DNA from 2 places in the Pseudoalteromonas sp. GW168-MNA-CIBAN-0100 genome. Region 2 is predicted to be linked to the other one. Evidence: predicted binding sites of a transcription regulator. Region 2 holds the regulator's gene; the other holds the start of a gene.
The links. The regulator ArgR, encoded in region 2, controls arginine synthesis, uptake and breakdown. The targets are predictions, from matches to a motif close to ANTGAATANNTATTCANT.
Positions count from the first base shown of each region.

Region 1 (15,760 bases), on a different contig from region 2:
GTATTTTTTCCATAAGTAGTAGCTTGCTTGCTTAACGCCAATTTCGTGCGCTGCGCCACCTAGATTAAAGAATAAAAAGTGTGTTCGTGCGCCTTTACGAATCATTTGGTAACTTGCTACGCCAGAGTCAAAACCACCAGACATAAGCGAAAGCACATCTTCTTGAGTTGGCAGAGGAAAACCAGCCATACCAAAATGTGTATGAGAAACAATGTAAGCTTTATCGTCTTTTACTTCTAGGCGTATTGTTACTTCTGGGCGGCTAAGCTTTACGCTTGCGCCTTCAATATGTTGATTTAATCCACCACCAACATAACGCTCTAAATCAGTTGAGGTAAAATCGTGTTGCCCTATGCGCTTAGCACGAACACAAAAGGTTTTACCTACAATAGTATGACCAACTAAAGCGATGGTTTTTTGATAAATATCATCAAGAGTTTCGAATTGTGTTTCGGTTACTTCAATAAATTGAACAATGCCAGGGATGCGTTTAAGGCTATCGATAAAATCAAGGCGAACTTGCGCGTCTTCAAGCTTTGTAACAACTGAAATGTTATCCCAGTTATTTCTTACTTGTACTTTTTCGTCAACACGGCGCAATACAATTTTAATGTTATTTTCTAACACTTTAGTAAAGCGTTTACGGACTGAACGGCTTTTAATGGCTATTTCAGGATGTAGTTTGACGATAAATTTAAGCATAGTTCACTCTTAGACTGCGGGAATTCGCGCTCCCAGGCATTTGGCGCGGGATTATAGCAAAAAATTCAGCGCCTAGGAAACAGCCTATTACTATCGATTAAACTACAGCTAGGGCCTGTTTATCTTTCGAGGTTAAATTTGCAGCAGTGTGTTTGGTATTTAGGCAAGGCAGAGCCTATGTAGTGTGGTTATTCCCCATAAATAGGCGATAACGTAGCATAAATACCAAACAAGCGCTGCCCAAAGGGTTTAGCCTAGGGGCGATTAACTCTTTGTTGCTTGGTTTTTACTTAGCCCACTAGGTTACAAACCTCGCGTCGCGATTTAATCGCCCCTAGATTGAACAAATTTTAATCCTGAAAGGTCAACAGGCCCTAAGGCTTGTTGCGCTAATTCAGTATATTTTTCACGTAGCAGGTTCATTTTATCAATGCTTTTATCGGTACTGTACGCTCTAAATAATGTAAGTACTTTTAAAATGCCATGATATATATCTTGCTCAGCAAGCGTACCACTTGGCCTACGGGCTTTAATATAAGGCGTCCAAAAACTAACCGTTAGCTTTAGTGTATGTGCTAAATCAATGACATCTTGCTCATCAATAGCAATCATTTCACTGTCGCGAAGTCCTAAAATAATTTTACGAACTTGCTCTAACAACTCTAACTGAAAATCAATATAAGCTTGTTTTAAATCAGCATCTCTAGAGAGAATATCCCCGAGATTATCGTAAAAAAAATGATAGCGCCACATCAGCTCAAATAACGAATCTAGGTAAGCCGTTAAATGATTAAATGCATCATCATCTTTATTAATAGGTTTAAAGTGAGTATTTAAATGATCGCGATACAGCGCAAAAATATGACGGATAATGTCTTCTTTATTTTTAAAATGATAATAAAGATTACCCGGGCTCATCCCTAAGTTTGATGCAATATGATTTGTCGTTATTGCACGCTCACCATTTTCGTTAAACAACAAAATACTGGTGTGTATTATTTTATCCTTGGTATTCATATGCTAATACTCAAATTATCTATAGGCTACATTACACTCAAAAGAGGTAAACAGTATAAACAAATATGAATCATTAAAACACTCCCACCATGGACTGACCTGTTTAAAGAAAGTAAGTGTTTATATGCTTTTTTAGCTAGGCTGCTTTGTGGCATAAACACTGTTAAACTAGCGCTAAAATAATAAATAGTGAACATTATGAAAGTTATTGCAATTTACCCTGGCACCTTTGATCCACTAACTAATGGGCACACAGACCTTATTCAACGTGCAGCTAAAATGTTTGATACTGTATTAGTTGCGGTAGCTAATAACCCAAGTAAAAAACCCTGCTTTAACCTTGAAGAACGTGTTGAGCTTGCAAACTCTATTTTAAGCCACATAGATAATGTTAAGGTGATTGGTTTTTCTGGTTTATTGGCTGATCTTGCACGCGAGCACAATGCTAATGTGCTTATTCGCGGTATTAGAGCTGTATCTGATTTTGACTATGAATTTCAATTAGCTAACATGAACCGCCGCCTGAACCCCGACTTAGAAAGTGTATTTTTAACACCCGCTGAGCGAAATTCATTTATTTCATCAACACTCGTTAAAGAAGTAGCTCGCCACAATGGTGATGTAAGCGAGTTTGTAGACCCGGTAATTGTTAAAGCGCTAAAAACTAAATTGGGCTGTGGTGCCCAATAACACTTCCCGAATTAGCGCATAACTTGTATGCGCTAATTCGGCTTTTGTATAGATGATTTTAATTTTTTAATTAACCAAACAAGTTTTAGCAAATCTTTATTGATAATTAGTATTAGCGCCATAGTGATATCAATAATAGGCATAAGAAAACCATACAGCATCCACAACCACCAAAAATCCCAATTGCCATAAAGAGTATTATCAATGTACATCCCCATAAACAGTGAGGCATTGATAGCAAGCCCTACAATAAGATAATAAAATCCGTACGGTATTTTACGTCCTAAAAAAATACGCCACATAAAAATAACGGCAATTGTTAGCACATCAAATATAAACAACTTTAAATGCGGAGCCGCAGTAGTTATGTCCATAAACAAACTAAATGTATACGAAGCCATCATAATAAAGCAAAGGTGAACTCGGCTTTTATCTTGCTTATTAATAGCCGCTGATAGAGTGAACAAAAAAGAAAAAACAAAAAGCCATGTAATAAATATTCCAAAATATTCGTTAACTGAATTTAATTGCCAAAATAGCTCCTCCATTTTATTCAACCTTTTGATGGGTGTTTTTTATACGATTAAGTAAATACCGTTTTAATGCAACCAAACCTAAAAAGTCTTTATTAATTAGGAGAACTAAAAGCATCGTTAAATCAGAAATTATTTGCCCTATTACATATAAGGCCCAAAACCACCAGTAATCCAAATTTCCTAAAACAATACTGTCGTAGTGCATTCCAAAAAAAACAAATGCGTTAAAGCTAAGTCCAACTAAAAGATAATAAAAGGCTACGGGGAGGTTTTTACTAAAGTATATCAGCCATATAATCAGAAAAAACATAGTTACGATATCAAATATAAAAAGGGTCAAATGGGGTGTGTTGCTCAAGGGATCCATAAAAATACTTGAGGTGTAAGATACCATCATAATGAATGCAAGTTGTGTGCAGCTTTTGTCAGACTTGTTAATGCTTGCAGACAAATTATATAAAAAAGCGAGTACAAAAGACCATGTAGTAAAAATAGTTATATAGTCGTATAAACTAGCCAGCTGCCATAAAAAATCATGCATTGCGTGACCTTTTAAATTTTTCAGTTAAAAATTTAGTAAGCTTAACTAGACCTAAAAAATCTTTGTTAAAGATAAGCGCTAATGGCATTATCAAATCTGTAAAGTACATACCAAATACATAAACGTTCCAAAACCACCAATAATATAGAGTACCTAGAATCTCTATATCGTAATGCATAGCTAAAAATAAAGATGCATTAATACTCAGACCAAATACAAGATAATAAAATGCGTTAGGAATTGGGCTTCGGCTGTAGTACCTAAACGTAAAAATAATAATTAGAGTTACAATATCGAAGTAAAAATAGTTTAAGTGAGACACTATAACCATATCGAACAGTGTACTTAAGGTATACGAAATCATCATAATACCAGAAAGGTACATTGTATTTTTATAGGGACTATTTATGCTTGCTGATAAATTATAAAGAAATGCAATTACAAAGAACCATGTAATAAAAATACCTACATAATCTCTAATCGCTACCAGATCCCACAGTATGTCAGACACTAACTATCCTCTTCAAACTCGCAATCAAACCATTTCTAAATTTCATCAAGTATAAAAAATCTTTGTTTATAAAAAATATAGCTACCATTATGAAATCAGCAGCGTTGACCCCTATTGCGTAAGCATTCCAAAGCCACCAGTAGCTTGTATTATTTGATATATAGATGTCGTAATGCATGAGAAAATGTAGAGTTGAGTTTATAGCTAAACCAGTAATGATATATAGATAGGTAATACCATCATGCCAGAGCCGCCTAAGGGAAATAATAACTAGGAGAGTTAAAATATCGGAAAACAAAAAATCTAGATAAGTTACCGTATCCAGATTTGTAAATATACTAAATGAATATGAAATACTCATAACCAAAGACAAATACACTCTTTCTTTATTAGGCTTATTAATCGAATGAGCAAGGGAGTACAAAAAGGCCATAAGGAATCCCCATTGTACAAATGCACCTATGTACAAAGAAACTGTTGGGCTAATTATGAGTTCACTCATTATTATTAAGATTTTTTTTATTCAAATTAATAATTTTTAAAGGCGACATTTTTATAAGATTTTTATTAAGTATTAGCGAGAGCATCATCAATACATCTATTAAAGTACTCCCAACAGAATAAAAACTCCAATACCACCACTCATCTAAGTGGTAAAGAATATATAGATCGTAATGCATTACTGATGCGAGGAGGCTATTAATGACTAAACCTATCAGAATAAAATTGGCACTTGGGCAACATTTAATAAAGTCAATTTTTATAAAAAAGAGTATCGCTACTATGGTAAGAAAATCATATAAAATCCAATCTAAATAAGGAGCATTCAATATAGTAAAGTATCCACTTAAAAAATATGAACACAACATAATGCTTGATGTAATGAGAAGGGATTTATTTTTAATATTGACACTAGATACTAAGCAGTACAAAAAGGCCATTAAAAAGCCCCATTGTGTAAAAGCATTTATATAATCCAGAAAAGCACCAGTTAAGTACATTTTAAACTAGGTTACTTTATGGGTATCGTTTGACTTGAAGTAGCTGAGGATTTTGTTCTTTAATTTATGAAGACCGAGGAAGTCTCTATCAACAATTAATGCGACTATCATCATTAAGTCCATTAAATTAACTGCGTATGTATAAACATCCCAAAAAAACCATCGTTCCATATTTCCGAATATATACATATCTAAATACATACAAAAAAAGAAAATCGAATTTATAGACAATCCACCAATTAAATACAAAAAAGAAGGTGTTGTTTTTTCTGTTATTTTATATATACATATTAACGCTAAAATAGTAGAAATATCATACAAAGCCCAATCCAAGTATATTGAGTTTTTAATAGAAAGCCATGTATAGAAGTAGTCAGATAAGGTATAAGATATCATCATAATAAATGAACTGAGCAGAAGAGTTGTACCTCTTTTTACATCTAATGAGTATACAAACACATTAAAAAAGAAAGTCATCAGAAATCCCCACATCGTAAAAGCAGACAGTGAGAACAACCCAAAAAGCTCAGTTAGAATCATTTAAAACCTTAAATTATTACTTTGGTCTGACAGGCATTACACTGCCCCCGCCGCGTTGTAAGCTATCACTACTTGCTGCAGCAATAGCCTCTTGAGAAATGCTTACTGTATCAGATTGCAGGGTTTTAGGGCTAGCAGTTTGTTCCATTGCAGGCTTTAATTGTTGTGTTTTGTTGTATGCTTGCATTTGTACTTGGCTATTAGCTGAAACTTGCATGTGATTGATCCTTGTAAAAGTTTTAATTATATTTGGTGCAACTTTTAACCACATCATTATGTAGATAAATGCATCACCTGTTTAAAGTAGTGATAGCTATTTTGCTATCTACCTTATACGAAGCAACCAATGTGCCAACTTTTTTTGACACCTTAAAACTCACTCAAAACATACTTATATAATCAAACCAAACAGCTCCGACCAGTTTACTACAAACATAAAAAAACGCACAGGGATAACCGTACGTTTTTTGTATCCAGGGATTTTAAGCTACGTATTTACACGGGATCTCCGCACGTGTACTTAACTTCAAAATATATTCCATTGCTACTTCGTCACAATTTTCTTTACGAAGGCAAAGTTCACAATCTTTCATTACTTTTTCAGGCAAAGAGTCTTTGCTACAAAAAGTAAAACGTTGTTGTTCAAAAAAATCTGGTACGCGTGTTAATACAATAACTCGGTTAAGTGCCAATTTTTTGGCTTTAGTAAGTAGATGATCTACAAGCTGTCTACCCTGCCCCGACACTTTACTTTTTGGGTCTATACCCAATGAGCGTATTTCAGCAAGGCCGGTATCGTAAATGTATAACGACGCACAGCCCGACACTTTTCCATTTATTTCTGTTACTGCAAACTCGTTAATAGAGTGCACCATATCGCTTTTTGCACGAGGCAGGTTTTCACCTACCGTTGCCCAATGCTGTATAAGTGTGGCAATTGCTTCTACATCATCTAAATTTGCATCACGTACCGTTATTTGCTGTTTTTTTTTGGCTTCTTTAACAGCATTAGTTACTTGTTCAATAGACGTCCCACCAAGGGCTTTACGTGCTTTTATACATGCATCAATTTCAAGTACTGGGTAAACATCGTCTTCAAATACAGTGTTTACTGATTTGTACTGCTCAAGCGATAGCTCTTCAAGCGTTTTACCTTCGCTAATCGCAAGCTGTACAAGTACACCTACAATGTGATGCCCTTCTCTAAATGGCACACCTTTAGCAACTAAGTAATCAGCAAGTTCGGTGGCATTTGCATGCCCTCCTTTTGCTGCAGCAAGTGTCTTATCACCGTTTACTTTAACGCCTTTAATACATGCTTGCGCCATATGAATACATGCAAGCCATGTTGGCATAGCGTCGAACAGGCCTTCTTTGTCTTCTTGCATATCTTTATTGTATGCAAGTGGCAGCGCTTTTAACGTCATCATCATAGCGCTAAATGCACCAAATACACGTCCGGTTTTACCGCGAATAAGCTCGAGTGCATCAGGATTTTTTTTCTGAGGCATGAGCGATGAGCCTGATGTTACGTTATCAGCCAGCTCTATAAATCCGGCTTCACCCGAATTATAAAAAATCAGATCCTCTGACATACGAGATAAGTGAATCATCGAAATAGACGCACAACTTAAAAGATCTAACACAAAATCACGATCAGATACGCCATCAAGGCTATTTTTTGTAGCCGCTGTAAAACCTAGCCCATGCGCTAATGCTTGGCGATCAATCGGATAAGCAGTACCTGCTAATGCACCACTGCCTAATGGGCAAAAATTCATGCGCGCTTTAGCATCTTGCAGGCGGCTTTCATCACGCTCTAGCATCTCTACATACGCCATACACCAGTGGCTAAACAATACTGGTTGTGCGCGCTGTAAGTGCGTGTAACCTGGTAATATTGTGCCAAGCTCTCGCTCTGCAAGCGCTACAAACTCGCCTTTAAGCTGTGCAATAGCATCTAGTAAATGGTCAGCCGTATCACGGCACCATAATCTAAAGTCGGTGGCAACTTGGTCATTACGGCTTCGGCCTGTATGTAATTTTTTAGCTAAATCACCTACTTTTTCAATTAGAGCTGCTTCAACATGTGAATGAATATCCTCTGCACCTGAAGTAGCTACCGCTTGTGGATCTGCTTTAACTTCTTCAAGCAGCTCATTTAATGCAGCCACTAATCTTGTGTGCTCGTCACTTGAAAGTACACTTACCTGTTCAAGTGCACCAGCCCATGCCACAGAGCCAATAATATCTTGCTCTGCTAACTGGTAGTCAAAGGGAAGAGAGTCGTTAAATTGCTTAAACGCCTCATCTGGACCCGTAGAAAAACGTCCGCCCCATAATGCCATGAAATCTCTCCAAACCCTGTAGTGCCCCTTTTATAAGGGGCGTAATAAATTACTTTTTAGCGAGTGCTGAAATTCTGCTTGAAAGCGAGAATAAACGAATAAAGCCTTCAGCGTGTGATTGGTCGTACACATCATCTTCGCCAAATGTAGCAAATGCTTCGCTGTATAAGCTATTTGGTGACTGCTTTTGAACTGCAGTTACTTGGCCTTTGTATAGCTTAAGTACCACTTCACCTGTTGCCACTTTAGAAAGTGCTTCAGCACCGGCTAAAATAGAATCTTTAAGAGGCGTAAACCAACGGCCGTCGTATACTAAATGCGAGAACTCGCCACCGAGTACTTCTTTCCACTTACGGCTTGCTTTATCAAGCACTAGCTCGTCAATGGCTTGAAGCGCAGCCATAATGACTGTGCCGCCTGGCGTTTCATAACAACCGCGTGACTTCATGCCAACTAAACGATTTTCTACAATATCAACACGTCCAACACCATGAGGCGATGCAATATCGTTTAATTTGACTAAACAATCGTAAGGTTTAAGCTCTACGCCATTTACAGCAACCACTTCGCCTTCAACAACTTTTAATGTTACTAGTTCTGATTTATCTGGTGCTTGCTCTGGAGAGTTAGTCCAAGTCCATACTTGTTCAGTTGGTTGACACCATGGGTCTTCAAGCTCACCACCTTCGTGCGAAATATGCCATGCGTTAGCATCACGGCTATAAATTTTTGTAGCAGATGCTGAACACGGAATGTCACGCTCTGCTAAGTAATCAAGTAATGATTCACGGCTCGATAAGTCCCACTCACGCCATGGCGCAATTACTTTTAAATCAGGGGCTAGTGCTGCAAAACATGATTCAAAACGAACTTGGTCATTACCTTTACCAGTACAACCATGAGAAAGTGCATCAGCACCTACTTTACGTGCAATTTCAACTTGTGCTTTAGCAATAATTGGGCGCGCCATAGAAGTACCTAATAAATAAGTACCTTCGTAAATTGAGCCCGTTTTAAGCGTTGGGTAAATGTAATCACTTACCATTTCATCTTTTAAGTCAACTACGTAACATTCAGATGCACCAGAGGCAATTGCTTTAGCTTCTACGCCTTCAAGCTCTTCAGCGCCTTGACCTACATCGGCAACAAACGCGATTACTTCACAGCCGTAGTTTTCTTTTAACCATGGCACGATAGCCGACGTATCAAGACCACCAGAATAGGCTAAAACGACTTTTTTAATTGAACTCATAGGTGTTCCTTAACAAAATTTGGATTTAGTAATGTAACTAGCAGGGCATTTTGCGCATGCATGCGATTCTCTGCTTGTTGAATAATTTTTGATGCTGGACCATCCATTACCTCAGAGGTAATTTCAAATTCACGGTGTGCCGGTTGGCAATGCAATACCGTAGTCGCACCTGTTTGATCTAGCAATGCCTGGTTTAATTGATAAGGCATGTATTTTTCTTTTACTTGCTCAAGCGGCGTTGTATCACCCATTGATACCCATGTATCTGCATATACAACGTTTGCACCAACCGCAGCTTCAACTCTATCGCTCACCATGACTGATGCGCCATTCATTGCTGCAATTTGCTCTGCTTTTTTAAGTATTTGTGAATCTGGCGAACACCCTTTTGGTGTTACAGCAACAAAGTCAGTACCTAACGTTGCCGCAAGTAACATCAATGAATGAGTCACGTTATTGCCCTCACCTAAGTAAGCTACTTTAAGCTCACTTACATCGCCATGTACTTCTTGAAGTGTTAAAAAATCAGCAAGTGCTTGGCAAGGGTGGTACAAGTCACACAAGCTATTTACCACAGGTACCGATGAATATTCGCCTAACGTGGTTAATGTGCTGTGCTGATTTACACGCGCCACAATACCGTCGGCCCAAGTAGAAATATTAAGTGCAAAATCTTTAATTGATTCACGTGCACCCATAGCGCCATTTTGCTGATCTAAATAAACAGCATGACCACCAAGGCGATTAATACCTATATCAAACGATAAACGTGTACGTAAACTTTGTTTTTCAAACAATGTTACGATTGATTTACCCGATAATACTTGGCTGTATTTTTCTGGCTTTGCTTTTATATCTTGCGCTAACTTTAATAAATTAAGTGCGCCTTCTTGGTCTAATTCTAAACCCGTTAAAAAATTCTCAAACATAATAAACCTATGGTGTAATCTTTGTTCCGACATGCTCACCTTGCAGCAGAGCAGTTAAATTTTCTGGCTTTTGCCAGCTGGAAATATACACACCGCGTCGTAAATGTTGGGCAGCGTGAAGGCTGGTCTTAACTTTGACCTCCATCCCGCCCACAATTACTCCATCTGTAATTAAAGTATCAATGTGTTTTGTGTCAAGTTGATGTAACGGTTGTTTATTTGCGTCAAGTACCGCTTCTACATCCGTCATAAAAATTAGTTCTGCATTTAAATTACTGGCAATAGCCGCTGCAGCTTCATCTGCATTTACGTTGTACCACAAGCCTTGTTCATCAAAGCCGATAGAGCTAACAATAGGTAAACGAGAAATTCTAAGTAAATCATTGATGATAGAATCGTCGTTACTTGTGCATTTACCTACTAAGCAAAGCGCTTTTAATTTTTGAGTTGCAGTCACACCCGCCTCAAAAAGGCTTAAGCCGACAGGCTTATGCCCTGCGCTTATAGCTTGAGTCATTAATTGTTTATTAGCGCAGCCTGCAAGCGCACCCACTATATAAGGCATTTGCTCTGCTGGACTAATACGTAAACCTTGGTGTTTAGCACTAGCAAAACCCGCTTGCTTTAGCCATGTATCTACTAAAGAACCACCGCCATGAACAATGACAAACTCATCATCTTTTTGCTCGCTTAGCACGTCAAATAACGCTTTTGCTGCATTTTCTGTATTAAGTACTGCACCACCGAGTTTAATAACCCACGTTTTTTTACTCATTTAAAACGCTCCTTTTAAGCCCGTAGTGTGATCTAAATTCATAGAAATATTGATACACTGCAAAGCTTGTCCAGCAGCGCCTTTTAATAAGTTATCAATGGCAGACATTACAATTAACTGCGTGCCTTGTTGCTGCCAGCCAATATCAACAAATGGTTGCTTAGCAACACCTTTGATTGAAGGTATTTTATCGCCTAACAAACGAATTAATGGTTCGTTAGCAAGCACTTGATAAGCAGATGCAACGCTTTCCTTGGTAACGCCTGGCTTAAGTTGTACATAAATAGTTTCTAAAATACCGCGCGCAAAGCTACCTAGATGCGGTGTAAATAATACTTTGTGGCCAAGGTGTTGTTCAATTTCAGGACCGTGGCGATGGTTAAACAAACCATAAGGTGCAAGCGATACCTCACAAAAATGTGTTCCTACACTCGCTTTACGCCCGGCACCTGTAACGCCCGAAACGGCATTAATAATAATACTTTCGCTGCTCAATAAGCCTGCTTGTTTAAGCGGTTTAAGTGCATTGAGCGCCGCTGTTGGGTAACAGCCTGCAACAGCAATTAGCTTTGCGTTAGCGATAGCATCATGGTTCCACTCTGCTAAACCGTAAGCCGCTTCATTTAAAAGCTCTGGGTGTTGATGCTCAAAACCATAATAAGTAACGTAATCATCATTACTTGCTAGGCGATAGCCACCAGATAAATCAAATACTTTTTTACCCATAGCTAAAAATTGAGGCGCTAAATCAACACTTACTTTGTGATCGGTACATAAACACACATAGTCAGCATCACTTTGAATGTCATCAAAAGCTGATGCACTAAGAGGAAGTAAAGGACAATCTAGTAAGCCAAGGTGCTCTGGGTATAAATCACTTAGTAATTTATTTTTATCTAAGCTACCCTCAGATACATAACAGCCTGTTAAGGTAAGGTTTGGATGATTAGCAACTAAGCTTGCTAACTCTGCGCCGCTATAACCGCTTGCGCCAATAATAACTACATTCATTGATTACTCGTTATTTTAAAATTTACTGCTAAATATATATGTTGTTCGCTTAAACTAGCTAAGACGCTAAATTAAGACTTAATTTAATGAATTTGTAGATTATCGTCGCATTATTTTCATAGCTTTACTTTAATATATTTATGCTTAAAAAGTGAATTGATATTCATCATAAATACTTTTATATTGTTATGCAATTAAATTGAATAATAATTTTGGATTTTTTTATGCCTTTGCCTTCGTTTATTTCTATGTATCAACAATTGATTGCAGCCCCTTCTATTAGTGCAATTGAAGACAGCTTGTGTATGAGCAATAAAAACGTAATTGAACTCCTTGCGAGGTGGTGCGAAACACTCGATTTTACGTGTGAAATTATTGAATTAGAAGGAGGTAAGGGCCGCTTTAATTTATTAGCAAAACGTGGAAAAGGCGATGGCGGGTTAATGCTTGCGGGCCACACTGATACAGTGCCTTTTGATGACAGCCGCTGGAACCACAATCCGTTTAAACTTACCGAACTAGACAATAAATTGTATGGGCTGGGAAGCATTGATATGAAAGGATTTTTTGCTTTTGTATTACAAGCGATTAGTGAACTTGATGAAAAGCAGCAAACTCAACCTATTTTAATACTCGCCACTGCCGATGAAGAAACAACTATGGCAGGTGCACAACAAATATGTAAGCACCCTAATTTAAAACCTGCACGCTGTATAATTGGCGAACCTACTGATATGACGCCAGTATTTATGCACAAGGGCCATATGAGTACAGCAATAAGAGTCGTTGGTCGCTCTGGGCATAGCTCAGATCCCGAACGTGGCCTTAACGCCATTGAAGTAATGCATAAAGTGATTACAAAATTGATGATCTTAAAAGAGCAATTAAAGCATAAGTATTCAATAAATCACTTTGAGATTCCTTATCCAACATTAAACTTAGGCAATATTCATGGTGGCGATAATGCGAATAGAATTTGTGGTTGCTGTGAAATGCATATAGATATGCGCCCATTACCAGGTTTAAGTGTACAAGAACTACAAGCATTAGTGCTTGATGCAACAAAAGAGATAAATCAGCAATATCCAAATGCGGTGAGTGTTATTGATTTACATGAACCAATCCCGGCATTTAGTGGTAACACCGACAGTGCTTTAGTGAAAATGGCTGAAAAAATAGCGGGGCAAAAAGCTGTCGCGGTAAATTATTGCACTGAAGCGCCGTTTATCCAGCAACTCGGTTGTGAAACAATCGTAATGGGCCCAGGCTCAATTAACCAAGCGCATCAGCCTGATGAGTTTTTAGCGTTGGAAAAAATAAAACCATCGCAACAAATAATCACCAATATCATAAAAGCAAACTGCTTTAGCAATCAGAGTCACTAACTGCTAACAACACAAAATAATAAAGGCGCCAATTGGCGCCTTTATTAATACAAAACTAAGGCCTAATCACCTTTAACTTCTAAGTTAATAAACTTAACTAGCTCTTCAGGTTGCCCTACTAGCATCATAACTTGTTGGTTAATTTCCATCATAGTTTTACCTTCAGGTAGCTTTGCTGACACACTGAATGAATTTAAACCTTTAGCAAAGCTAGTTAAAGCCTCTGCAATATTTTCAGTTACAGGAGCTTGTTGTAACTGCTGCTCTAACATCATTTCCATTTGCTCTAGCGTCATGCCTTGCTTTTCAAGCTCACTTGATAGTAAGTCTTTTAACTTACCTTGGTTATTTAAGGCAAAGCTAACATTGCGCGGCTCTAACTTACTCATTGCTTGCATAACAAGTGTTTGCTGCTGTAACTCTTGCTCATAAGTAAGTGGCTGGTTACCCGCTTCTTGCTGCGCTTTACTAATCGCTAATGAAGCATCCATTAATGCTTTTGAATTAGCCAAGCCCATATCCATATTAAAACTAACAATGTCTTTTGCATCAAGCTTAACTACTACATCACTATTGCCAGACTCTTCATCGTAATCAAGTGATGAATGTAAATCGTAACTTGCTGAGGCTAGCATTTCGTTTGTATCAGCAGGTAATTTTGAAACAAAATTTTTGTCAAACTGAAAGCTTTTTACATCAAATGATGTATGCGGTGATATTTTATCTGGCTCGTAACCTGTTATTTCAATGCTTTGAATATTAGCAACATTGTCACCCTCAGGGCTTATTACTTCCATGTTTGTTATTTCTACGCTTTTTGAAATAACACTTGCCGATAAACCAGCATATTTAAATGTAGCGCCAGTTTGCTCGCTTACTAAAGCAAGTTGCTTATCTACTTCTGCACGCACTTCTTGTGTAGCTACATAATTTGCATAGCTCACGCCACCAACGCCCGCAGCTACAATCGCTGCAACTATTACTAATTTTTTCATGTTATTTCCTTATTGAATTCTTTATATAAAATAATCTTAACTCAAGAGTAACATCGAAGAACATCACCGATAAGCGTTAATTAATTAAACTAAGCAACTCATGTACTGTTTTAACTGGGGTAATTTTAGCGCCCAGCCCTTCCATCGACTTATGGTAATTACGAAATGGAATATATATTTCTGTAAAACCATGTTGTGCTGCTTCTTTAACACGTGGCACACCACTATCAATTGGGCGTACATCGCCGTTTAAGCTGAGTTCGCCCATAATACACGTGGTACGTGGCACAACAAATTCATTTAAGCTGCTAAGTAGCGCGGTAACCAATGCTAAATCAATACAAGTTTCTGTTTCATCTATTCTTAGGCCACCCACAATATTAAAAAACGTATCGTGGAATATTTTGGTTTTAGTGTGTTTTCGTAATATGCCAGTCAGCATTTTTATGCGGTTCATGTTTAAACCAACGCAAACACGCTGCGGAAATTCCGCCTCGGTTTCGGTAGTTAAACATTGAATTTCAAGTAGTAAATTTCGATTACCTTTACGGATACAGGTAATTGTAGAGCCTGGCGAGTCGGTTGTAGACCCCGATAAAAATATTTCGCTCGGGTTATCAACACTCAACATACCGCGTTCGCACATTTTAAAAATGCCAACGGTATCTATATCACCAAAGCGGTTTTTATTTGCCCTAAGGGTTCGAATTTGCCCATCATTGGTGTCTATGTGTAAAAGCGCATCGACAATATGTACAAGTGTTTGAGGACCTGCTATTTCGTTATTTTTATTTACATGAGCAATAATGAACATGGTTACATCATTTTGCTTACAGTATTGAGTCAATGCTTGGGCGGCGCTTTTTACTTGCGAAGGGGAACCTGGGCTACCATTTGCCGTTTCGGTTACAACCGCTTGAATAGAGTCAATAACAGCAAACTTAATTTTATTTTTCTCGAGCTCTTCAATGATGGTTTCAACACTGGTTTCTGAAAGTAAATAAAGCTCGTCAGGGTTATAGTTTAACTTTAAACGATTTACCCTGTTTTTAAACTGCGATAATGACTCCTCGGCCGTACAGTAAAGTGACGGCATACGTTGTGACATTCTCGCTACTAGGTCAGATAGCAATGTTGTTTTACCAGCACCTGGATCACCCGAAATTATATTAACAGAGCCGGTCGTTACACCACCGCTTAGCACACGATCGAGCTCGCCAATTTCTGTCAGCTGTTTTTCTGCCTCTGACGTAGCAATATCATTAATTTTTTTAGAGCCGCCACCAGCACCGCCAGCATAACCACCTACATTTGCTCGAACTGACGCTTTTTTACTCTGCCCTGCTGAAGGTTTAAATTCTGCTAATGTGTTCCACGCACCGCAGCGGCATTGACCCTGCCAACGTGGGTAGTTCATGCCACATTCTGTACACACAAACTCTATTTTTGCCGCTTTAGTCATTTATAACCTTATCTACGATTCTCTAATTTTAAAAACATTTACTGTTAATAACTTATTTTGCCACT
Region 1 covers NZ_JBEOOL010000007.1:66,610-82,369, reverse strand. The annotation lists gene thiI (tRNA uracil 4-sulfurtransferase ThiI) at 1-702, opposite strand, end outside; gene AAEY62_RS05940 (TetR/AcrR family transcriptional regulator) at 1,027-1,719, opposite strand; gene coaD (pantetheine-phosphate adenylyltransferase) at 1,918-2,409, shown strand; gene AAEY62_RS05930 (hypothetical protein) at 2,442-2,957, opposite strand; gene AAEY62_RS05925 (hypothetical protein) at 2,959-3,486, opposite strand; gene AAEY62_RS05920 (hypothetical protein) at 3,479-3,997, opposite strand; gene AAEY62_RS05915 (hypothetical protein) at 5,005-5,538, opposite strand; gene AAEY62_RS05910 (hypothetical protein) at 5,555-5,755, opposite strand; gene argH (argininosuccinate lyase) at 6,021-7,886, opposite strand; gene AAEY62_RS05900 (argininosuccinate synthase) at 7,936-9,138, opposite strand; gene AAEY62_RS05895 (ornithine carbamoyltransferase) at 9,135-10,067, opposite strand; gene argB (acetylglutamate kinase) at 10,075-10,842, opposite strand; gene argC (N-acetyl-gamma-glutamyl-phosphate reductase) at 10,843-11,853, opposite strand; gene argE (acetylornithine deacetylase) at 12,078-13,238, shown strand; gene AAEY62_RS05875 (aq_1923 C-terminal domain) at 13,301-14,233, opposite strand; gene radA (DNA repair protein RadA) at 14,310-15,695, opposite strand.
Region 1: argC (N-acetyl-gamma-glutamyl-phosphate reductase) is a predicted target of ArgR. The motif match lies at 12,004-12,021, and genes of this name have one in related genera.

Region 2 (15,760 bases):
TAAACGTGAAGGTAAACATAGTAAAGCCGATTTAGTATTAACCTCTAATTTTAGTGCGCTTATTCAATTAGAAGATTTAAAATTAACACAAACTATAAAAAGTGACAGTGTAAATAATAACGTGCCTGCAGCTTTTCGTGACGGTGATGGCCAATGGGTCGCGCTTACTAAGCGAGTTCGTAATGTGTATTCATCAAAAGAGCGAATTGGTGCGTTACCTAAGCTCACTTATGAAGATTTAGCAGATCCTAAATACAAAGGACAAATTTGTACGCGTTCTGGCAAACATCCATATAACTTAGGTTTAGTGGCTTCTATGATTGCACACCATGGTGAAGCGCAAACCAAAGAGTGGCTTGAAGGTGTTAAGGCTAATTTAGCACGTAAACCTCAAGGTAACGATCGTGCTCAAGTTAAAGCCGTTAAAGAAGGTTTATGTAACTTGGCATTAGGTAATAGTTACTACCTTGGTAAAATGCTAGAAGATAAAGAACAAAAAGGTTGGGCTGAGGCCGTAAATATTAACTTTCCGAATCAAACTAATCGTGGCTCACACATAAATGTTTCGGGTGCGGTTATTACCAAATATGCTAAAAACCCTGAAAATGCATTAAAGCTCATAGAGTATATGACCGACGGTAAAGCACAAAACATGTATGCCTCATTAAATATGGAGTATCCAGTTAAGTCGGGTGTTGAACTATCAAGTTTGGTTGCGTCTTGGGGGAGTTTTAAAGAAGACAGCTTGCCACTTGATGAGATTAGTAAATATCGTCCGTTAGCACTTAAGCTAATTGATGAGGTGAAGTTCGATCTTTAATGACTAATAAATTTAAGCTGTCTAAATGGCAGCTCTTTGCGTGGTCGACTGGCTTAATTCTATCGGCCCCGTTGTTTTTTCTTCTTTTTGAATCTCTACAAGGTAGCTCTGAGGTGTTTTCTCACCTGTGGGATACCGTGCTTTGGGATTACATAACCAATACCGTATTGCTTGTTTTAGGTGTTTGCGTCCTTAGCTGCGCCATAGCTTTGCCACTTGGATGGCTAACGGCTTACTGTAGTTTCCCGGGTAAAAAACAGTTTGAATGGGCACTTATGCTGCCCCTTGCTATGCCCACCTATATTATTGCCTATGTATACACTGATTTATTAGATTATGCGGGCCCGGTGCAAATAGCACTGAGAGAATGGTTTGGCTGGCAATCGCCTAATGACTATTGGTTTTTTGATATACGTACATTACCCGGCGCCATCGTTATGATTGCCTTGGTGCTTTATCCGTATTTATTTTTGATTTTTAAAACGGCTCTTCGCGAGCAGTCATTCAAATTAGTACAAGCTAGCCAGTTAATGGGGTTATCTCCTTGGCAAAGTTTCTTTAAAGTAAGCTTAGTACTCTCTCGTGGGGCTATTGTGGCGGCTCTTGCGCTTATAAGTATGGAAACCATGGCTGACTTTGCAACAGTGAGTTATTTTGCCGTAAGTACATTAACGACTGCCGTATACGATACGTGGTTTGGTTATTACTCACTTACAGCGGCAGCTAAAATATCGGGTGTGATGTTATTACTGTTATTTTTAGCATTAATGGCAGAGCGCTTTAGTCGTCGTAACCAAGCGGTATTTGAGCGCCAATCAAGTGTAAATAGTGAATCTCTCTATGTATTAAAAGGAAAGTCAGCTTGGCTCGCAACGGCATTTTGCAGCTTTATTTTATTTATCGCGTTTGTAATCCCTATTGCAGTACTTATAAATTACGCCATTACCTACTTTGATAAAGCATGGAATGTAGAGTTTTTTAGTTACGCTTGGCAAAGTTTAAAAGTGGCTGGGGTTGTGAGCCTAATAACGATTACGTTGAGTATTTTTGTCGTTTTTTATCAGCGTGTGGCAAAGCAAACGTATCCGCTTATTCCTGGGCGTTTAGCAAGCACAGGATATGCGTTGCCTGGCACAGTACTCGCTATTGCGGTTTTATTACCGCTTACGTTATTAGAGAACACCATTAACACAGCGCTCGAGCCGTATAATTTAGATATTGGCTTGCTGCTTACAGGTAGCATTCTTACTATTATTATTGCTTATATTGTTAGGTTTTACGCCATTGCACACGGAGCAATTGAGTCGAGTTTTTTACGTATTAGCCCATCACTTGATATGGCAAGCCAATCAATGGGTAAAAGCCAAGGACAAACACTGCGTTTAGTGCACCTACCTTTACTGCGAAGAGGATTGCTTACTGCTGCGTTATTGGTATTTATTGAGTGCATGAAAGAACTGCCGGCTGCGCTATTGCTCAGACCGTTTAATTTTGAAAGCTTAGCTACTCATGTATTTCAGTATGTGAGTGACGAGCAGTTAGAGCTTGCTTCAATATCGGCATTATTTATTGTTATTGTTGGGTTTATTCCTTTGTATTTTATTAATCGTTCTATGGAGCAGCGTAGTTAAATGAGTAGTTTAATTTTACAAGGAGTGAGCTATCACTATAACGGCACAAAGGTTATTCACGATTTAGATTTAACAGTAGGTAAAGATGAAATTGTTTGTCTACTCGGAGCGAGTGGGTGCGGCAAAACGACCACGTTAAAAGCGATTGCAGGTTTAATTGAAGCTAAGCAAGGGTCTATTTTTATAGACGGTAAATTAGTGAGTGATGAGCAATCGTTTGTCTCGCCTGAGCACCGTAACATCGGCATGATGTTTCAAGATTATGCATTGTTTCCGCATTTAACGGTAGCAAATAATATCGCATTTGGGCTTAGTAAAATGAGTAAAGCTCAAAAGCAGCAACGCGTAGATGAAATGCTTAAGCTGGTACATTTAATTGGCTGTGCTGACAGGTTTCCGCATCAGTTATCGGGTGGCCAACAGCAGCGTGTAGCTATTGCTCGTGCATTAGCTTATAAACCTAGTTTATTGCTACTTGATGAACCCTTTTCAAATATCGACACACAAGTACGCTTTGAATTAATTGCCGATATACGTCGAATTATTAAGGCAACCCAAGTATCTGCTGTGTTTGTTACACATTCAAAAGAAGAGGCGTTTGCCTTTTCAGATACACTTGCCATTATGCATCGCGGTAAAATTGAGCAACAAGGCACGCCTGAGCAGCTTTTTGCAGCTCCATGTTCAAAGGAGGTTGCAGAGTTTCTGGGTCAAGGCATATACTTGAGCGCAGAAGTATTAACAGCAACTGAATACAAAACGCCATTTGGTTTAGTCGAATCTTATATTGAGAGTAAGCATGACGTAAGCGTAGGGCTTATATATGTACGTCCTCATCAAATAGAATTAGTGGCAGATAACCAAAGTGACAAACTCAGTAAGCGAGCTACAATCATAAGTCGTCGATTTATTGGTTCGGCGTATGTTTATTCGGTTGTTATTGATAAACAAGAAATTGAAGTTGCTGCACAATATGGCCAGTCATTTGAAAATAATGAACAGGTTATAATAAAAATAAAACCTCACACGGTGAATTTTTTCGAATCGTAATTAATTTGTTATTCGCTGTGTTTTTATCTGTAAAACTAAGGAATAACAATGGCGCAAGCGCAATCAGGGATTTGTGCTGAAGCAAACTTACACGGTTTGCACTTATTTTTTAATGTGTTTGATGGTCAAGATGAATCACTTCGCGCAAAGTTAAAACAAGTAAGCGCTATTGAAGAAGAATTTAGCGATCAATTTTCAGAATCAATGCTCTCTTGTATGGTTGCTATTGGTGCGCAATATTGGCCGCATATCCTCCCTGAATACATCCCAAGCGAATTACAGAGCTTTCCTAATATAAACCATAGCGATCATCAAATGAGCGTACAACCGTGCGATTTATTTGTGCAAATTCGCTCTGATCGTGAAGACGTTAACCATTTATTTGCGCTGCAAATTTTAAAACTATTTGCCCCCGATGTTGAGCTGGTGGAGCAAATTCGTAATTTTCGCTTTTTAGATGGTCGTGATTTTAATGGTTTTATTTATGGTGGCGACACCGCACATGGAAGAAAAAAGCGCGCTACGGCTTTAATTAGTAACCCTGGCAATTTTGAAGATCAGGGGAGTTATATTCATGTACAGCGTTATAAGCATGATTTAACTATGTGGCAGCACTTATCATTGAGCGAGCAAGAACAAATAATGGGACGTACGCGCCTTGATAACACGCTAATTACCCCTGCGATTGAAACCAGCCATGCTTCGCGAAGTGAGCTAAAAGACGAAGACGGACAACCGCTATTATTAAATCAGAGCATGCCTTATGGCGATGTGTATGAGCAGGGAATGTTATCAATTACATGCTCTTGTACGGGCACCGCATTTGAAAAAGTACTTAATAGTCGTTTAGGGGAAGGGGATTGTTACGACCACTGGCTTGATTTTACTCAAGCCGATATGGGTTCTGCTTTCTTTGCGCCTTCAGTCGGGTTTTTAAAACAAATTTAGTTTGCTATTAAACCGTATCAAATAAAATGCGAACACGTTCAAGTGTTACATCTATTTCAGATATTTTAGCAGGAGCGATAAAAATAGTATCGTCGCCTGCAATTGTTCCTAGTACGCCATCTGCTTTACCTAATGAATCTAATAAACGAGCGATAAGCTGAGCGGCGCCTGGACTGGTACGAATAATGATCATCATTTCGTTGTGCATAATGTCGATTACTAATTGGCGTAATGGGCTTTTAGCCGTAGGTACACCCATTTCAGCAGGTAAGCAGTAAACCATTTCTTGTTTGGCGTTACGTGTGCGTACAGCACCAAATTTACTTAACATGCGCGATACTTTACTTTGGCTTATATTGTCAAAGCCTTGATCTTTTAATGCATCAACTATTTCGCCTTGAGAGCCAAAATTTTCTTCTTTTAATAGTGATTTAAATGCTTTTACCAGTGCTTCTTGTTTATCTTGTGGTTGCATAGTCTTTATTCGTTTTTGTTATTTATGCCGCAAATTCTACACAAAAATGAATAATTATGCAGCAGTTGTTTAGTTAACTTGCCAGTTTGATGCGTTAAATCACAAAAGTTTACGACTATGGTCGAAAATATACTTGAAATAGACAGGATAAATTTGTTTTTAGTCGCTAATTTCATTATCTTAAGAGCCACAAATGTTTCCTACCTCAAATTACGGAGAATTCCAATGAAAGTTGCTGTATTAGGTGCTGCAGGCGGTATCGGCCAAGCGTTGTCTTTATTATTAAAAACAGGCTTACCAGCTGGCTCTGAATTATCACTTTATGATGTTGCACCAGTAGTACCAGGTGTTGCGGTTGACCTTTCTCACATCCCAACAGATGTTAAAGTAGCAGGCTTTGGCGCAGACGAATTAAACAAAGCGCTTGAAGGCTCTGACATCGTTCTTATCCCAGCGGGTATGCCACGTAAACCAGGTATGGATCGTGCTGATTTATTTAATGTAAATGCTGGTATCATCAAAACTTTAGCAGAAGGCATTGTTGCTAGCTGTCCTAAAGCGTTAGTAGGTATTATTACTAACCCAGTAAATGGCACAGTTCCAATCGTTGCTGAAGTATTCAAAAAAGCAGGTACTTACGACGCTAAACGCGTATTCGGTATTACTACGCTTGACGTTATTCGTTCAGAAGCATTTGTTGCTGAACTTAAAGGCGTAGACGTAGCAACTGTGAAAGTACCAGTAATTGGTGGTCACTCAGGCACAACTATTCTTCCTCTACTTTCTCAAGTTGAAGGTGTTTCTTTCACTGATGAAGAAGTTGCTGCACTTACTCCACGTATCCAAAATGCGGGTACTGAAGTTGTAAATGCTAAAGCAGGCGGTGGTTCAGCTACGCTATCTATGGGTGCTGCTGCAGCTCGTTTTTGTATGTCTTTAGTTAAAGGCCTACAGGGTGAAGAAGTTGTAGATTACGCTTACGTTGCTGTTGAAAATGGCGATGCAGAGTACTTTGCACATCCAGTACGTTTAGGTAAAAACGGCGTAGAAGAAATTCTTTCTTACGGCGAACTAAGCGCATTTGAAACAAAAGCAAAAAATGACATGCTTGAAACACTGAAAAAAGACATCAAAGAAGGTGTTGATTTCATGGCGTAATAGCCAAAGTAGAATAACAAAAAAGCCTGCATTTGCAGGCTTTTTTATTGCTCAGAATTAATTTCACACTGTGTAACTAGTTAAAACTAGTGGTCGCGGTCAACCGCAATACGAGCAAGGCTTATGAGTGCTTGCTTATAGTCAGACTCAGCTAAAAAGTCTAAACACGCAATAGCTTTGTCAGCTTCAAGCTCTGCTTTTTGCATTGTAAATTCAAGCGCATTAGTTTGCTTTAGTGCCGATAGAATGTCTTCTAAATGCTCCATACCATTACTATGCTCTATCGCATCACGAATAAGCTGCGTTTGCTGCTCGCTACCATGTTGCATAGCATAAATAAGTGGAAGCGTTGGTTTGCCTTCAGCTAAATCATCACCAATGTTTTTACCCAACTGCTCAGCATCTGCATTGTAATCGAGTACATCATCTACTAGCTGAAACGCAGTACCTAAATGCATACCATATAGGTTTAGTGCATCGAGAGTAGTTTGGTCTTGCTCAGTAATAATGGCAGCAAGGCCTGTCGCTGCTTCAAACAACTTAGCTGTTTTAGAGTAAATAACCTGCATATAACTGGCTTCGGTCGTATCTGGGTCGTTGCAGTTCATTAACTGCAATACTTCACCTTCAGCAATAATGTTTGTTGCATCGGCAAGTACTTGCATAACCTGCATTTTTCCAAGGCCAACCATAAGCTGAAATGAACGAGTGTAAATAAAGTCACCAACCAATACGCTAGCAGCATTACCAAATTCAGCATTTGCTGTAGGTGTGCCACGTCGTAAGTTTGATTCATCTACAACATCATCATGCAATAGCGTTGCTGTATGAATAAACTCAACAATTGTTGCAAGTGTTATGTGATCTTTACCCTGATAACCGAGCGCTTTGGCTGCTAAAATCGCGAGCATTGGACGAACGCGTTTGCCGCCACTGCTAACTATATATAAACCAAGCTGATTAACTAACGCCACATCTGAGCGCATTTGCGCATGTATAAGTTGATTGACGTCATTCATATCGCTTTCGATTAACGCCTGGATAGCTTTTATATCCATTGATCTCCGAGCCAATTTTTATGTGTGAACGGCGCAGATTGTACAACAAAAAATGCACTAGCTCGATATTTTGTGACGATTGATTGAAAAAACACTATTAAAGTACTTAATTTAGACTGAATTAGCCAAGATAACTGATTAATTGATAATCAATATACAGTTTATGGTGTGCTTAGATATTAAGCTGTGAGGGTCATATTTGAGTACATTAATTTATTTCGACTAAGAGTTAAAAAGCGCTTGGCAAAAGGGCTAATTAATATAAAATGGGGTAAATATTGAATTGCTCTCAAAGCAGCTACTTTTTATTCATTTTAATTACAAAATAGGCTTGCTAGTTATTTCGCGTTAGCGTAAACTTCGCGCCCTATCGAAGAATATTTTAGTTGCGCCGATTTGAGGGTGCACAGACGGAGTTAATTATGTACGCGGTTTTCCAAAGTGGTGGTAAACAGCATCGTGTGACTGAAGGTCAAACGATTCGTCTTGAAAAATTAGACGTTGAAACTGGTGCGGCAGTAGAATTTGATTCAGTACTTTTAGTTGCTGATGGTGAGAAAATCGAGATCGGTGTACCGTTCGTAAACGGTGGCAAGATAACAGCTGAGGTTGTTTCACATGGTCGCGGTGAGAAGATTAAGGTTGTTAAATTTAGACGCCGTAAGCATTCTCGTAAGCAAATGGGCCATCGTCAATGGTTCACTGAAGTTAAAATCACTAGCATTAGCGCTTAATTAGAGGTACTTAGAAATGGCACATAAAAAAGCAGCTGGTAGTACTCGTAACGGTCGCGATTCAGAAAGCAAACGCCTAGGTGTTAAGCGTTTTGGTGGCGAATCAGTTCTAGCGGGTAGCATCATTGTTCGTCAGCGTGGAACTCGTTTCCACCCTGGTACTAACGTAGGTATCGGTAAAGACCACACTATCTTCGCAAAAGCAGATGGTAAAGTTCAGTTTGAACAAAAAGGTCCTTTAAACCGTAAATACGTAACTATCGTAACTGAGTAATCAGTAAGGTAGTTAAAAACCCCGCCTTTGCGGGGTTTTTTGTTTTGTAGTCAGTCAAAATATATACCCAAGCCTGCATTTGTGTTGGCTTGGGTATATAATAGAGTTATTAAACAAGCCAATCCCTAAAGTGAGTAATCATGAAGTTTGTAGATGAAGTAGAAATTCGCGCAGAAGCTGGAGACGGTGGCAGCGGCATCGTGTCTTTCCGTCGTGAAAAATATGTTCCAGATGGTGGACCAGACGGCGGTGACGGTGGAGACGGTGGTAGTGTTTATCTACAAGCTGATGAAAACTTAAATACCCTAATTGATTATCAGTTTGAGCGCTTTCATAGAGCTGAACGTGGTACTAACGGTCGTAGCCGTAACTGTACAGGCCGAAAAGCCGATGACTTATTTGTTATGGTGCCTGTAGGCACGCGCATCATGGATGTTGATACCCAAGAGGGACTTGGCGACTTAACTCAAGATGGTCAACGAATTTTGGTTGCAAAAGGTGGTTTCCACGGCTTGGGGAATGCACGTTTTAAATCAAGTACTAACCGAGCACCTCGTCAAAAAACATTGGGCACACCCGGTGAAGTACGTAACTTAAAGTTAGAGTTACTATTATTGGCTGATGTAGGCTTACTAGGATTACCAAATGCAGGTAAATCTACGTTTATCCGCAGTGTATCTGCAGCAAGACCAAAAGTAGCTGATTACCCATTCACGACGCTTATTCCTAATTTAGGTGTGGTACGTCCTGAAGCAAATAAATCATTTGTTATAGCCGATATTCCGGGTCTAATTGAAGGTGCATCTGATGGTGCAGGCCTAGGTATTCGCTTCTTGAAGCATTTAGAGCGTTGTCGTGTGTTATTGCACATTATTGATGTAATGCCGGTAGATGGTTCAAACCCTGTTGATAATGCATTCTCGATTATTAACGAGCTACACCAATACAGTCCTAAATTAGCTGAAAAACCACGCTGGTTAGTGTTTAATAAAATAGATTTATTACCAGCAGATGAAGCAAAAGCGCTATGCGAAGCGATTGCAGAAGAGCTGGGCGAAACTGAAAATATTTATCACATTTCAGCAATTAATAAACTTAATACTCAACCTTTAATCCACAACATAATGACACTACTTGATAGCATGCCTAAAGAGAAGTTTGTACAAGTTGAAGATGAAGAAGTTGAATTCAAGTGGGATACCTATCATGAAAAAGCCACTAAAGGTAAAGGCAATGATGATGATTGGGACGACTGGGATGAAGATGATTACGACGTAGAAGTTGTCTACGAGCGTTAATTAAATAGAATTTATTAAAAAGGAGCTTATGCTCCTTTTTCTTTGTTTAAGAATAAAGTACTAGGTGTTTATTATGATAATTTCAATGATTGCAGCAATGGCAAATAACCGTGTAATTGGCCTAGATAATAAAATGCCATGGCATTTACCAGCGGATCTTCAGCATTTTAAAAAAGTAACTACGGGTAAACCTGTGATCATGGGTCGTAAAACTTTTGAGTCAATAGGCCGTCCTTTACCTGGGCGTCGTAATATTATTATTACTCGAAACAGCGAATATTCTGCAGAGGGTATTGAAACTGTAACCACCCCAGAGGATGCATTAAATCTAGTTTGTGATGTAGAAGAAGTGATGATTATTGGTGGTGGTAATATTTATGAGCAATTTTTACCGAAAGCAGATCGCTTGTATTTAACTTTTATTAATTTAGATGTTAATGGCGATACGCAGTTTCCTGATTACAACAAAATCGCAAATTGGAATATAAAAGAAGAGCAAGAAAACCTTCCAGATGATAAGAACAAATCTAGTTATAAATTCGTAACTTTATATAAAGAACATTAACATTATTGCGTAATTTTTGATAGATTGATATAATATTCGATAGTCTATGTAAGAACAAAGTATTATAAAGGGTTTGTCATGTTTAAATTACCAAAGCTAGTTGCACTTACTGCTGTTGTCGCTGTAAGTTCGTTGTCGTATACAGCACCAGCAAATGCTGAAGATCAATTAGCGGTATCTATTTGTGAGTACATTGCTGCTGATGATAAAAACCGATTACGTAGTAAGCTTAAAAGCTCTCGCGTAAAAATTCGTAATATCTACGATGCAGTACAATGTAATGGTAATAACTTACTACGTCATGCCGTTGCGAGTAATGCAGTAGATACAGGTGAGTATATAGTTAAAAACTTATCAAAAAGTGCTTTAACAGATGGTGCCGACATTGCTTGGGCTGAAGGCAACTTTGCCAGCTCACCACTTATTGCAGTAATTAAAGATCGCGCTGGTCTTTAATCATAAATAGATTTTACAGCTCTACTTCCAATAAGTATTGTTGAAAAATTGATTGGTCTAGGTTTATTATTAATAACAAACCTAGACTTGTTTCTCTTAGCTAATCTAATCTCACTTCCTAACAAAATTATTAATAAGTTCACTATTTACCTATCTATTTTATATTCCCAAAGTGTAGAGTCTTCACTTTAAAAGCAGCTTCAAATTTACTTCTTCAAAAGAGGTAACTTTATTCAGCTGGTATCTATTTTGTATCTGCTAGTTTATTTACAAACTTAATCACTAAGGATAGATATGAAAGCTGTAATTCCAGTGGCTGGCTTAGGGACAAGAATGCTCCCTATGACAAAAGCTATTCCAAAAGAAATGCTCCCTATAGTCGATAAACCACTTATCCAATATATTGTCAGCGAATGTGTGTCTGCTGGTATTAAAGATATTGTATTAGTGACGCATAGCTCTAAAAACGCAATCGAAAACCATTTTGATACAAGTTATGAGCTAGAAGCTACTCTTGAAAAGCGTGTTAAACGTGCTTTATTAGATGAGATTCGCTCTATTTGTCCGCCTGACGTAACTATTATGAGTGTTCGCCAAGGTGAAGCTAAAGGGCTAGGGCATGCTATTTTGTGTGCTAAGCCAATAGTAGGTGACGACAACTTTGTAGTGCTCCTGCCAGATGTGATACTTGATGCTTATACTGCCGATCAAGAAACTGAAAACTTAGCGGCCATGATTAAACGCTTTAAAGAAACTCAAGCAAGTCAAATAATGCTTGAGCCAGTAGCTAAAGAAGACGTTAGTAAATATGGTATTGCTGATATAAACGGTGTTGAGTTAATGCCAGGTAGAAGTGCTGCAATTAAAGCGATGGTTGAGAAACCTGATGCAGACTTAGCACCTTCAAACCTTGCTGTTGTAGGGCGATATGTACTGAGTAAGAATATTTGGCCTCTACTCGCAAAAACGACTGTAGGTGCTGGCGGTGAAATACAACTTACAGACTCTATTGACGCATTAATGGCGCAAGAAACCGTTGAAGCATTTCATATGAGTGGTCGCTCTCACGATTGCGGAGATAAGTTGGGTTATTTAAAAGCAATTGTAGAGTACAGCATGCGGGATAAAAAGTTAGGTAATGACTTTTCTCGCTTTATAAACGATTTGAATTTACCTTAACTACAGAGCAATAAATTTTATGAAAACTATAGAAGCTAAAATAGTTTTCATAAAATGTAGTGAACTCAGTCTATAAACCTTTGCTAGACTACCCTGAGTTACTAAGTTAGTTACACTTTACCTACACTGTAATAGGTTACGTAGTATGATTGTTACTTATTCTGTATTGATCTTTTAAAGGAACCACCATGATTGAGCAAGGCCAAGAATTACCATCGGTTACGTTAACGCAATTAACTGACGACGGAATGCAATCTCTTACAAATAAAGAGTTGTTTGAAGGTAAAAAAGTCGTGTTATTTGCAGTGCCAGGTGCATTTACACCAACGTGTTCAAATGCACATCTACCTGAATTTATTACTCTTGCTGATAAAATTAAAGCAAAAGGTGTTGATGCTATTTACTGTGTATCTGTTAATGACGCATTTGTTATGAAAGCATGGGGCGACTCGCAGAACGCGCAAGAAATTACCATGCTTGCCGATGGCGATGGAAGTTTCACTAAATCGTTAGGGCTTGATAAAGATACCGCTAGTTTTGGTGGTTTACGTTCAACGCGTTACGCTATGATTGTTGAAAATGCAGTAGTAACTGGTTTATTTGTAGAGCAAGACAAAGAGTTTGTTGTAAGCCGCGCAGAATCAGTACTAGAGAAGCTATAACAGTAATAAAGTGTAGGTTCTAGCTTTAATTAATCAGCTACTTACTATTTAAAAACCGATGTTGGAAACAACATCGGTTTTTTATTTACGGCTCAAACTTTAAATTACGGTTGGTATTGTCCGCTAAGTGTTAAACCAGAGAAAGTGCTATAAGCGTTAACACTCAAGTGCCAAGTACCTGCTTGTGGATTGGTAAATGTACATGTTTCTGCGTTGCCATTTTTATAAGGGCGACAATCGTACGTAGTGGTTGTTGGTTGGCTGCCATATTTTACAAATAAGTCTGCATCGCCACTTCCACCCGACGTTGTTACTGTAAACGTACTCATTCCTGCAGGTACATCTAACGTGTAATGTTTCCACTGACCAGTATTGGCTGTCACATCGCTTATAGTGCCGCCGCCAGCTTGTGGAGTGCCTGTACCGCCACCAGACGATGAACCACCAGTAATATTACCTACCAAGCTCACAGCTGAATACGCAGAGTAGCCGTTAAGCATTACGTGGTAAGTGCCTGCTGTAGGGTTATCAATAGAGCACTCTTCGCTATTACCGCCTTTATAAGGGCGACAGTCATAGGTAGTAGTTGTAGGTTTACTGCCCGCACGTACGTATAAATCAGCATCACCAGTACCACCACTCATAGTGAATGTTACGTTAGTTGCACCGCTTGGTACGGTCATAGTGTAAAACGCTTGTGCATTTGCAGCCCCACTTAAACCTGTTTTAGCTTCACCATTAATAAGCTCGCTATCACCGCCTGTAGGCGGAGTAGTGTCGCCACTTGCTGCTGCAACAGCTGCGGCTGCATCAACAATACCCGTACCACAGCTAGTACATGTAGCAGGGAATGAACGGGTTGTTGATTTTAAAATACTTTCTATTTCGTCAGGCGTTGCATCTGGTTTTGCTTGCTTAATAAGTGCCGCAACACCTGCTACGTGAGGCGCAGCCATTGATGTACCTTGCGAATAACCGTAGCTGTCGCTTGAAGGTGTAGACGAACCTGAATTGTAAGTTGATAGAACACCTTCAGAGTCGTTTGCAAAACTTTGCGCGCCACCCGGTGCCGCAACATCAATATTGCTACCGTAGTTTGAGTAATAAGCTCGACCGCCATTACGACCTACTGATGCTACGTTTACTACACCATTACAGTTACCTGGGTTGTAGTTTGCTGAGTTATCGTTATCGTTACCTGCAGCAATAACTACCACAGTGCCGTTACTACGCGCGGTGTTAATTGCATTTTGAGTTGTCGAGCTACATGAACCGCTGCCACCTAAACTCATATTTATTACATCTGCAGGGTTTGAGTTAGCAGGAATGCCTGAAACACTTCCGCCAGATGCCCAAATAATACCGTCTGCAATATCAGAGGTTAAACCACCACACTTACCAAGTACACGAACAGGCACTACTTTTGCGTTATAAGCTACGCCTGCAACACCTTCACCGTTATTGGTTACCGCAGCAACTGTGCCGGCTACGTGCGTGCCGTGCCAGCTAGAGTTTTGTGCACCGTTAGTACCACATTCATTCGCAGCAACTGCATCACCAGGATCACGTGCATCGCTATCGCGACCACCGCCATCGTTAGCTACCGATAGGTTAGAGATCATATCGTAACCCGGTAAAATGTTAGCATTTAAATCGGCATGTGGGCGGTAACCCGTATCTAGTACAGCTACAACTACACCGCTACCCGTTGCGGTATCCCATGCAGTAGGTAAGTTTAAACCACCGGCTTGCTCGTAGTAGTGCCATTGGTCATCAAAGCGTGGATCGTTAGGAGTTGAAAACGGCTTTAACATTTGATCCACTTCAATGTATTCAACATTGCCTGAATCAACCATTTCTTGCATAAACTCTTGGGCCTCTGCCGCACTTAATTTTTTATCAGCACGCATTACGTGGTGGTTATTAAGTGCCATTGCACGAATATATTTTGCTTTTACTTTGCCTTTTTTAGAAGCGAAGTTTTTAACAAAGCTTTGTGCGCGCTTTTTCATGCTAGACGGGCTTGCGTCAGCAGTTGAAAAGCTCGCCATTTCGTTATTATTTTTATATTTAATAATGAACTGAGTTTCGAAACTGCCTTGGCTTTGTAGTTTAGCCGATGTTTCAGCCATTGAACTTGAAACTGATTGAGCCATGCCAGATGTTGCTGCAAAAAGCGTACTAACTGTAATTGCAATTGCGCATCTTTTAAAAGTTTTACTAGTTGTCATAATTATCCCTAGATTTTTATTTATTATTTCGTGATATAAGATCACGATGCGGGAACAAAAGTAAACGATCTGTTAACTAGGTTAAAATATCAATTTATTATGTACCTCTTTCATTTAGTTATAACCCAGGTTTTTAGCGGTTTACTCGTTGTTTAGTATTTGTCATATAAATTAAAAATAAGCATAAAGGGTTGTTTTATTGTGGGGGTAATTATTCCCTACTTATTACTGATGTGTTTTTGTTGTGTTATTACTAATAATTCAAATGCTGCGTTGTTAGCTATTAAACTTTGCTATAATCGAGCAAATTTTTTAATGAGATAAATAAATGACCCAAGTAGATGTAATTGTAATAGGTGCGGGAGCAGCAGGATTAATGTGTGCAGCGCAAGCTGGATACCGTGGCCGAAGCGTTACAGTACTTGATATGGGGAAAAAACCAGGTCGTAAAATTTTAATAAGTGGTGGTGGGCGTTGCAATTTTACAAATGAAAATGCAACCCCGGATAACTACTTATGCACAAACTCTCATTTTGTTAAATCATGCTTAAGTCGTTATACACAGCATGACTTTATTGAGCTGGTGGACAGACATGGCTTGGCGTATCACCATAAAACACTAGGCCAGCTTTTTTGCGATAACAATGCACAAGACATTGTTGATATTTTACTAACAGAATGTGAGTGGGCCGGAGTAAATATAAAGCTACGCAGTGAAGTGATCAGTGTATCAAAAACCGAAACCGGCTATAGCGTTACCACAGAGCAAGAAACCTTAAGCTGTGAGTCGTTAGTTATAGCATCAGGTGGCTTAACCATGCCAAAACTAGGGGCTACACCAATAGGTTATAAAATTGCAGAGCAGTTTGGCTTAAGCGTGTTACCAACTATGGCTGCACTTGTGCCGTTTACTCTGCATCAGCATGATAAAGAGCGTTTTGAAGGGCTTTCGGGAATTAGTATTCCATGTGAAGTTTCAAGCGAAGACGGCACCGTATTTAAAGAAAATATCCTCTTTACTCACCGAGGGTTATCGGGCCCTGCAATATTGCAAATAAGCTCATTTTGGCGAGCAGGGCAGGCTGTAACTATAAACCTATTACCTGAAATTGATTTAAGGCAGCAACTTGCTGATTGGCGAGAAACGCAAGCCCAAAAGTCCTTAAAAAATAGCCTTGCGACTATTTTACCTAAACGCTTTATAGAAATACTGCACGAAAG
Region 2 covers NZ_JBEOOL010000010.1:121,703-137,462, reverse strand. The annotation lists gene AAEY62_RS08480 (Fe(3+) ABC transporter substrate-binding protein) at 1-820, shown strand, start outside; gene AAEY62_RS08475 (ABC transporter permease) at 820-2,451, shown strand; gene AAEY62_RS08470 (ABC transporter ATP-binding protein) at 2,452-3,501, shown strand; gene AAEY62_RS08465 (Dyp-type peroxidase) at 3,550-4,449, shown strand; gene argR (transcriptional regulator ArgR) at 4,457-4,924, opposite strand; gene mdh (malate dehydrogenase) at 5,150-6,082, shown strand; gene ispB (octaprenyl diphosphate synthase) at 6,169-7,140, opposite strand; gene rplU (50S ribosomal protein L21) at 7,563-7,874, shown strand; gene rpmA (50S ribosomal protein L27) at 7,891-8,148, shown strand; gene cgtA (Obg family GTPase CgtA) at 8,289-9,446, shown strand; gene folA (type 3 dihydrofolate reductase) at 9,520-10,011, shown strand; gene AAEY62_RS08425 (DUF3718 domain-containing protein) at 10,090-10,467, shown strand; gene galU (UTP--glucose-1-phosphate uridylyltransferase GalU) at 10,762-11,646, shown strand; gene AAEY62_RS08415 (peroxiredoxin) at 11,835-12,308, shown strand; gene AAEY62_RS08410 (S8 family peptidase) at 12,413-14,539, opposite strand; gene AAEY62_RS08405 (BaiN/RdsA family NAD(P)/FAD-dependent oxidoreductase) at 14,868-15,760, shown strand, end outside.